DNA from 3 places in the Enterobacter sp. RHBSTW-00175 genome. Region 2 is predicted to be linked to each of the others. Evidence: riboswitches for the same ligand, from Rfam matches in the RefSeq annotation. Region 2 holds a riboswitch; each other region holds the start of a gene.
What was found. Region 2 has a riboswitch for thiamine pyrophosphate ahead of thiB (thiamine ABC transporter substrate binding subunit). Riboswitches for the same ligand answer to the same signal wherever they lie in the genome.

Region 1 (3,265 bases), 580 kb from region 2:
AGCGGTAAATCGTCGTAACGATACCAGTTCGCCTCCAGCAGCTCTTTCTGGTCGATAACGATCTCGCCGCTGTCGTATTCGGCCATAAACGCGGTCATCAGTGATTGCGGGAACGGCCACGGCTGTGAGGTGACATAGCGCAGGTTTTTCACCGTAATCCCGCTCTCTTCCATGACTTCGCGTGCTACGGCCTGCTCCAGCGTCTCACCCACTTCAACGAATCCGGCTAACACGGTGTGTACGCCGTTGCGATGGCGGGTGTGTTGCGCCAGCAGGATCGAATCTTCCCGGCGGATAGCGACAATGATGCACGGCGCAATTTGCGGGTAGTAACGTTCCCGGCAGTGGCTGCACAGCATCGCCCATTCGGTTTTGCTCGGATGCATGGTATGGCCGCAATAGCCGCAGTATTTATGCGAACGGTAAAACTCCGCCAGCTGCACGCCGCGGCCAGCCAGCTGGAACAGCCCGACATCAAGATCGAGTACCTGACGAACCGATCCCATATCCTGACGGCGGGCCTGCTGGATCATCCACACAGGATCGCCCTGCCACTCGCCGATCCTCAGCGCAGGTTGGCCCACAAGATCGAATTTTTCTGCCGCGCCATAGGGTATTTCCCCTGCGGGCAACCATAATTTTTGTTCGTAACTGACTAACCACCAACCGAGATCTGATTTTTCAATAATACGATCCATATCTATTGCACTACCTTCGCTTCACTGACATGTTGTTAGCATCGTGGTTAAATTTTGGGTAAGCAGATTCAATTCTAAACCTTGCGGAGTCGAACATGTTAAACCAGCTGGAAAGCCTGACAGAGCGCGTTGGAGGAAGTAACAAACTGGTGGATCGCTGGCTACATGTACGCAAGCATCTGCTCGTGGCTTATTACAATCTGGTCGGCATTAAGCCTGGCAAAGAATCCTACATGCGCCTGAACGAAAAAGCGCTGGATGATTTTTGTCAGAGCCTGGTCGACTACTTGTCCGACGGCCATTTCAATATTTATGAACGTATTATCCGCGAAATGGAAGGGACAACGCCGTATTTAGCGGCCAGCAAACTCTATCCGCTGCTGGAAGCCAACACTCAGCAGATTATGGACTACTACGACTCCACGCTTGAGAACGCTATTGATCACGATAACTATCTTGAGTTCCAGCAGGCGCTGTCCGATCTTGGCGAAGCCCTGGAAGAGCGATTTACGCTGGAAGATAAGCTGATCGCCCTCGCGCTGGACAACGATTTGAACATCAGTAACGAAGAGAACATCGCGCGGCCTGCTTGAGTTCTTAATCGTTAACGAGTAATTTACAAACATTCGCCCCTCTCACGAGGGGGATTTTTCTTGTCGGAGTGCCCAGCGTTTGCAAAAACGCGGGCTGAGACCGTTAATTCGGGATCCGCGGAACCTGATCAGGCTAATACCTGCGAAGGGAACAAGAGTTACACTGCTGTTGTATCGCCCCTGGGCGATCTCCTCTTGCTTCATCCGTCGTCTGACAAGCCATGTCCTTCACTTTTGGAATGAGCTATGTCTACCACTAAACTGACCCGTCGCGAACAACGCGCACAAGCACAACACTTCATCGACACCCTGGAAGGCACTGCTTTCCCGAACTCAAACCGCATTTACATTACCGGCTCTCAGGCGGATATCCGCGTCCCGATGCGTGAAATCCAGCTTAGCCCAACGCTCATTGGCGGCAGCAAAGAGGATCCGCAGTTTGAAGATAACGAAGCGATCCCGGTGTATGACACCTCTGGCCCGTATGGCGATCCTGAGATTGCGATCAACGTTCAGCAGGGTCTGGCAAAGCTGCGCCAGCCGTGGATTGACGCCCGTAATGACAGCGAAGAACTCAACGAGCAAAGCTCCGCATATACCAAAGAGCGCCTGGCCGACGACGGTCTGGACGAGCTGCGCTTCACCGGCCTGCTGACCCCGAAACGCGCCTCAGCAGGCAAATGCGTAACCCAGCTACACTATGCGCGCCAGGGTATCGTCACGCCGGAAATGGAGTTCATCGCCATCCGCGAAAATATGGGACGTGAACGTATTCGCGGTGAAGTGCTGCGCCACCAGCATCCAGGAGAAGGTTTCGGCGCGCGTCTGCCGGAAAATATCACCCCGGAATTTGTGCGTGACGAAGTGGCTGCCGGGCGCGCCATTATCCCTGCGAACATCAACCACCCTGAATCAGAGCCGATGATCATCGGGCGTAACTTCCTGGTGAAGGTCAACGCCAACATTGGTAACTCGGCGGTGACCTCCTCCATTGAAGAAGAGGTGGAAAAACTGGTCTGGTCTACCCGCTGGGGTGCAGACACGGTGATGGACCTCTCTACCGGACGTTACATCCACGAAACCCGCGAGTGGATCCTGCGTAACAGCCCGGTACCGATTGGTACTGTGCCCATTTATCAGGCGCTGGAAAAAGTGAACGGCATCGCCGAAAACCTCACCTGGGAAGCCTTCCGCGATACGCTGCTGGAGCAGGCTGAACAGGGTGTGGACTATTTCACCATCCACGCCGGTGTGCTGCTGCGTTATGTGCCGATGACCGCTAAACGCCTGACCGGGATTGTCTCGCGCGGCGGCTCAATCATGGCCAAATGGTGCCTGTCGCACCATCAGGAAAACTTCCTGTACCAGCACTTCCGCGAGATTTGCGAAATCTGCGCGGCCTACGACGTTTCGCTCTCACTGGGTGATGGCCTGCGTCCAGGCTCGATTCAGGATGCCAACGACGAAGCGCAGTTTGCCGAACTGCATACGCTGGGCGAACTGACCAAAATCGCCTGGGAGTATGACGTGCAGGTAATGATTGAAGGCCCGGGACATGTCCCTATGCAGATGATCCGCCGCAACATGACCGAAGAGCTGGAGCACTGCCACGAAGCGCCGTTCTATACTCTGGGGCCATTGACCACAGATATCGCGCCAGGCTACGACCACTTCACCTCCGGGATTGGCGCGGCGATGATCGGCTGGTTCGGCTGCGCCATGCTCTGCTACGTAACGCCGAAAGAGCACCTCGGTCTGCCGAACAAAGAAGATGTCAAACAGGGTCTGATCACCTACAAAATTGCCGCCCACGCAGCGGATCTGGCGAAAGGCCATCCGGGCGCGCAAATCCGTGATAACGCGATGTCGAAAGCACGCTTCGAATTCCGCTGGGAAGATCAGTTCAACCTGGCGCTCGACCCGTTCACCGCCCGCGCCTACCACGACGAAACCCTGCCACAGGAATCCGGTAAA
Region 2 (3,265 bases):
TTCACGCCTGAGCTTCCTCTACACCGGCCTTGCGCTGCAACAGCAGCGCGCAGAAGACCTGCTGGAGCAGGACCGGATCGATCAGCTGGTGCAACTGGTGGGCGATAAGGCTGCCGTACGTCAGATGCTGGTTTCACATCTCGGGCGGAGCTTTCGCCAGGGGCGGCATATTCTGCGGGTGCTCTACTATCGTCCAATGAAAAATCTGTTACCCGGCACGGCGTTACGGCGTTCAGAAACCCATATGGCGCGACAAATCTTCAGCGGCCTGACGCGCATAAATGAGGAAAACGGGGAACTGGAAGCGGATATCGCTCACCACTGGCAGCAACTTTCCCCTCTCCACTGGCGATTTTTTTTACGCCCCGGTATTCATTTCCACCACGGACGTGAGCTGGAAATGGCCGATGTTATCGCTTCGCTGGATCGCGCCCGTAAGCTTCCGCTCTACTCACACATCATCCACATCCATTCGCCGACCGCCTGGACGCTGGATATTGAGCTGTCGCAGCCAGACAAATGGCTCCCCTGGCTTCTGGGCTATGTGCCGTCGATGATCTTGCCCGGCGAATGGAGTTCCCTGAATAATTTTGCCAGCCAGCCGATTGGCACCGGGCCTTACGCCGTTTCACGCAACAATAATAACCAGCTTAAGATCCGCGCTTTTGATGACTATTTTGGCTACCGGGCGCTGATCGACGAAGTGAACGTCTGGGTATTGCCGGATATCAGCGAAGAGCTGAGCGTTGGCCTGACGCTCGAGGGCCCCACCACAGGTGAGAAAGCGGTCGAAAGCCGTCTTGAAGAGGGCTGCTACTATCTGCTGTTTGACAGCCGCACCCATCGCGGCGCAAATCAGGAGGTTCGTAAGTGGATAAGCTATGTACTCGCCCCATCTAACCTGATTTACCACGCGGAAGAACAGTATCAGACCTACTGGTTCCCGGCGTATGGGCTGCTGCCACGCTGGCACCACGCGCGTCCGGTGCCATGCGAAAAACCCGCAGGGCTAGAGTCCATCACCCTGACCTTCTACCGCGAACACGTAGAGCACCGCTTTATTGCCAGAATCATGGCGAAACTGCTGGCAGCCGTTGGGGTGACGCTGGAGATCCAGGAAGTTGATTATGACGAGTGGCACCGCGGCGATGTGGTGAGTGACATCTGGCTGAACAGTGCTAACTTCACCCTGCCGCTCGATTTCTCGCTCTTTTCACACCTGTACGAGGTGCCGTTGATCCAGCACTGTATCGACCGGGACTGGCAGCAAGACGCCGCCCAGTGGCGCGCAGGCGAGATGAATCTGGCTTCGTGGTGCCAGCAATTACTGGCTCAGCAGGCCATTGTGCCGTTGATCCACCACTGGCTGATGATTCAGGGGCAACGCAGTATGCGCGGCTTACGCATGAACACACTGGGCTGGTTTGACTTTAAATCGGCCTGGTTTGCACCGCCTGAGCCATAACACTTTCGCAATATTCACCAAATCATTACAATACCGCCGTTCTCAACGGGGTGCTGCATCACTGATGTGCGCTGAGATAATACCCGTCGAACCTGATCCGGATAACGCCGGCGAAGGGATTTGAGGCTGTCGCTCAAAATCCTTTGCCACTCAACTATGAGGTGCAAAGTGTTAAAAAAAGTTCTTCCTCTGCTGGTGCTGATTGCACTGCCTGCTGCTGCTAAGCCTGTTCTGACGGTCTACACCTACGACTCTTTCTCGGCCGACTGGGGCCCGGGCCCGGTGGTAAAAAAAGCCTTTGAAGCCGACTGTAACTGCGAGCTGAAATTTGTCGCGCTGGAAGATGGCGTTTCGCTGCTTAACCGTCTGCGCATGGAAGGGAAAAACAGCAAAGCCGACGTGGTGCTTGGCCTTGATAACAACCTGCTGGACGCTGCCACACAAACTAAGCTGTTTGCCAAAAGCGGCGTGTCAACCGAAGCCGTCAGCGTGCCTGGCGGCTGGAAAAACGACATCTTCGTTCCCTTTGATTACGGCTACTTTGCCTTTGTTTATGACAAAAACAAGCTGAAGAACCCGCCAAAAAGCCTGAAAGAGCTGGTTGAAAGCGATCAGAAATGGCGCGTGATTTACGAAGACCCACGTACCAGTACCCCGGGTCTTGGCCTGCTGCTGTGGATGCAAAAAGTCTATGGCGATAAAGCGCCGGAAGCCTGGCAGAAGCTGGCTGCGAAAACCGTCACCGTCACGAAGGGCTGGAGTGAAGCCTATGGTCTGTTCCTGAAAGGGGAAAGCGACCTGGTGCTGAGCTACACCACTTCTCCGGCTTACCACATTATTGCCGAGAAGAAAGACAACTACGCGGCTGCAAACTTTGCAGAAGGCCACTACTTGCAGGTTGAAGTGGCTGCACGTACCGCCGCCAGCAAGCAGCCGGAGCTGGCAGAGAAGTTCCTGAAATTTATGGTTTCTCCTGCGTTCCAGAATGCTATCCCGACGGGCAACTGGATGTATCCGGTCACCAGCGTTGCGCTGCCGGCAGGCTTTGATCAGCTTTCTAAACCGCAAACCTCACTGGAGTTTACGCCGCAGCAGGTTGCTGCACAGCGCGCAGCATGGGTAAGTGAATGGCAACGCGCCGTCAGCCGTTAATTGCAGGCTGGTTACTCCCCGGACTGCTCGCCGCCATCCTGATGGTTGCGGTAAGTCTGGGGGCATTTCTTGCGTTATGGTTAAACGCGCCAGAGAGCGATCTGCTCTCTCTCTGGCACGATAGCTATCTCTGGCACGTCATTCGTTTCTCTTTCTGGCAGGCGTTTCTCTCGGCGCTGCTGTCGGTTATTCCTGCCATTTTTCTGGCGCGAGCACTTTACCGAAGACGATTTCCTGGCAGACAGGCATTGCTGCGCCTGTGCGCCATGACGCTGATCCTGCCCGTGCTGGTTGCCGTTTTCGGTATTCTCAGCGTCTATGGCCGTCAGGGCTGGCTGGCCTCGCTCTTTACCCTGCTTGGCCTGGAGTGGACCTTCTCCCCTTATGGGCTGAAAGGCATTCTGCTGGCGCACATTTTTTTCAACATGCCGATGGCCACGCGGCTCTTTTTACAGGCGCTGGAGAACATCCCCGGCGAACAGCGTCAGCTTGCTGCCCAGCTGGATATGCGCGGATGGTCGTTCTTCCGTTTCGTCGAATGGCCCTGGCTGCGTCGGCAAATTCCACCGGTCGCCGCCCTGATCTTTATGCTCTGTTTTGCCAGCTTCGCAACCGTGCTCTCGCTTGGCGGTGGCCCGCAGGCCACAA
Region 3 (3,265 bases), 2.6 Mb from region 2:
CTGACTGCGGAAATAATCATACAGCGAGATGCCAATCGCATCCGGGTCGTGAATTAATCCCACCGGAACCCAGGACTCCTCAATCGAAACGGCGTCGTCATCCACGTAACGAATACGTTTAAGTAAGAAGACATCGCTTTGCGGCGCGAGTGATAATTGGCTGGCGACCTCTTCCGGGCATTTCACCACCCGCTTGTTGACCCACAGCGTATTGGGCTTTTTCCCGCGTAACACCACCTGCTGAGAAAATCCACGCGCCTCTTTGAGGGAATATTCAAAGATATTATTAATTTGCGTGCCATAACCCCGGGCGCGGGTGACCACGCCCTCTTCTTCCAGCGCCTGCATCGCTTTACGCACAGTGATGCGCGATACCCCGGTCAGCTGGCTCAGGTCGCGCTCACCCGGCAAAATATTCCCGTGTTCCAGCACGCCACTACGCACGGCGTTTTTGACCGTTTCGGCAAACTTAAGATACAGCGGCGTGTTGTCCGGCGCGGCGATCCGTTCGTTAAGCTGCTCGATTAACCGGGTATGCGCTTGTTCCATCTGTGTTTTCTCAGGCGTGGTGTTTCCTGTCAGTATACGGCTTACCACCATGCATGAAAATGATGAACCGGCCCAATACCGTGACCCACTTCCAGAGTATCGGCTTTTGCCAGTGCCGCAGAGAGCCAGGTTTTGGCCTCCTGCACCGTATCGGCCCAGGAGTTATGTCGCGGGCGCAGTGCCGCCAGCGCCGCCGAGAGTGTACAGCCTGTACCGTGCGTGTTTTTGGTCTGTACCCTGGGCGCGGTAAACCGCATTTCTCCGTCACGGGTAAAGAGCCAGTCCGGGCTTTCGGCATCATCAAGATGGCCGCCTTTCATCAGCACCGCGCCACAGCCCATGGCCAGCAGCGCCCTGCCCTGCTCTTTCATCTCGCGTTCATTCCGCGCGTGCGGCGCATTCAGCAGCGTTGCGGCTTCTGGCAGGTTAGGCGTGATCAGCGCTACCTGCGGGAGCAGTTTTTGTCGCAGGGTCTCGACAGCAGAAACAGAAAGCAGCGGATCGCCACTTTTGGCCAGCATCACGGTATCGAGCACCACGTTTTGTATCTGGTAGCGTTTAAGCCGTTCAGCCACCGCTTCAACAATATCTGTTTCCGCCAGCATCCCGATTTTTGTGGTATCGATGCGCACATCGCTGAACACCGAGTCCAGCTGTGCCGCGACAAAATCGGGTTCAATACGATAAACCGATTGTACGCCGCGTGTATTTTGCGCCACCAGAGCAGTGATCACCGAACAGCCATAGGCTCCCAGCGCTGAGAAGGTTTTCAGATCGGCCTGAATACCCGCGCCGCCGCTTGGATCGGTGCCGGCAATGGTCAGTGCATTAATTCGCTTCATACCTGTTCCTCCAGGGTGTAGAGCGCATCGAGAAACACACTGGCAAAGCTACCCGGGCCGCGAGAATGCCTGATGGCGACCGTTCCTGCGCGCTTCATAAAGCCACAGGCTGCCGCCACGTTATCCAGCCGGTCTCCAGGCAATGAACAACTGGCGGCCACCACAGCCGAAAGCGCACATCCGGTTCCCACAACGCGCGTCATTAGGGGATCACCCCCTGTCACCGTATGGGTTCGTAGCCCGTCAGTCACATAATCGACTTCCCCGGTGACCACGACGATGGCATTAGTCTGTCGTGCCAGCGCCTGCGCCGCGGGCAGTGCGCTTGAGGCCGTGTCGGTGGTATCTACGCCACGGCCCCCGGCGCTCATTCCGGCAAGCGCCAGAATTTCCGAGGCATTACCGCGAATAGCGGCAGGTTTAAGCGTGAGGATTTGATGGCAAAAACGGGTGCGGAACGTCAGCGCGCCGACCGCAACCGGGTCGAGCGTCCAGGGTTTACCTGCGGCAACGGCGCTCTCTATCGCCCGGCGCATCGACTGCGCGCGGGGGGCGGTAAGCGTGCCGACATTAATCAGCAATGCATCTGCAAAAGTAGCGAACTGTTCAGCTTCTTCCGCTTCAATGACCATCGCCGGAGAAGCACCAAGCGCCAGCAGCACGTTAGCGGTAAAAGTTTGCACGACATCGTTAGTCATGCAGTGCGTGAGCGGGGAACGGGTTCGGAACTGATGTAAAACGTGTAAGTCGAGCAGGTCAGGCTGCATGGTGTCGCTCCTGCCTTGCGTGAAGAAGCGATGACCGGGAAGGCATCTGACTTCCCTACGCTGGCATTATCCAGATCAGGTAATACGGGTATTTCTCAGCCTTCATCGAAGAAGGGCACCCCGAGTCAAATTACACAAAATAATGTAACAGAGGCAGACTAAGGTAAGCTGCACGCAATAGCAAGCCCTGCCCCTTTCAACATCCCCAGCGATACCCACGCTAAACAATCAAATTTTTATCCATTATTTTTTGCCGCAACTATTTTTAAATGCATACATTTAATGTTATTGATTTATGAGTAATTAAACGCTCAGCCGGATTTACCCCGCTTGTACACCACTCATAAATATCCATTAAAAACAATAAATTACAACAATAATATTCATATAGTCATGGGCTTATCTAATAGTATCAAATGTGATCTACATCAAAATGATGTCAGTCCTGATATTGGATAGTTGTCCTCCGTAACCAGTGTCGCTACTAAAGAAACGCATACTAAAATAAGCTCTACGAAAATTCATAACATTTACGATATTCCTTAATCGCCATATTGATACTGTTCGATGAAATTAATTATATATAGCGCAATAGTTTCTTTGTGCCTGGTCGCGACGGGCATTTTTATTGGCATGATTTATTTTACGCAAATAAACCAGTGCTTATAGTTGTCAGGTAAATAAACGAATTGACTCTGTGTCGTTTTCAATAATCAAGGTCATATAATGAAAAAATTAGTGATGATAGCCGTGGCCCTTTCAACGCTGGCAGGTTGTACAGCCCAGGCGGATCGGATGGCGAAATGCGAAGCGCAGGGCATCAGCCGCGATACCTGCTACCTTGCCGAGCAAAACCGTACGGCAGCGGTAAACGCAGCGGCTGAAAAGCAAGCAATGGAGAATGCCGCAGCAGCGGTACAACATGCGCAAGAAGCCAAGATCCACGATCCCATGCGTGAAGCCTCGTTCTCATCGAACGGACTTAATGCCACTATTTCGAACGGCTTTTTTAGCGCAACGGTTAATGGCAAAAAAGCGACCGTTAAACGCTTAAATGCAAATTTTTATGAAATACATGGTAACGGATTTGTTATATCCATTAGCCTT

Region 1: it holds a riboswitch for thiamine pyrophosphate, as region 2 does, so the genes downstream of both, thiC (phosphomethylpyrimidine synthase ThiC) here and thiB (thiamine ABC transporter substrate binding subunit) in region 2, are expected to answer to the same signal.
Region 3: it holds a riboswitch for thiamine pyrophosphate, as region 2 does, so the genes downstream of both, thiM (hydroxyethylthiazole kinase) here and thiB (thiamine ABC transporter substrate binding subunit) in region 2, are expected to answer to the same signal.

Annotation. Positions count from the first base shown of each region.
Region 1 is NZ_CP055930.1:2,384,023-2,387,287, reverse strand. It holds gene nudC (NAD(+) diphosphatase) at 1-698, opposite strand, end outside; gene rsd (sigma D regulator) at 794-1,291, shown strand; TPP riboswitch at 1,346-1,459, shown strand; gene thiC (phosphomethylpyrimidine synthase ThiC) at 1,538-3,265, shown strand, end outside.
Region 2 is NZ_CP055930.1:2,963,167-2,966,431, reverse strand. It holds gene sgrR (HTH-type transcriptional regulator SgrR) at 1-1,465, shown strand, start outside; TPP riboswitch at 1,502-1,602, shown strand; gene thiB (thiamine ABC transporter substrate binding subunit) at 1,634-2,617, shown strand; gene thiP (thiamine/thiamine pyrophosphate ABC transporter permease ThiP) at 2,593-3,265, shown strand, end outside.
Region 3 is NZ_CP055930.1:220,328-223,592, forward strand. It holds gene HV107_RS01030 (GntR family transcriptional regulator) at 1-549, opposite strand, end outside; gene thiD (bifunctional hydroxymethylpyrimidine kinase/phosphomethylpyrimidine kinase) at 591-1,391, opposite strand; gene thiM (hydroxyethylthiazole kinase) at 1,388-2,158, opposite strand; TPP riboswitch at 2,194-2,291, opposite strand; gene HV107_RS01045 (hypothetical protein) at 2,885-3,265, shown strand, end outside.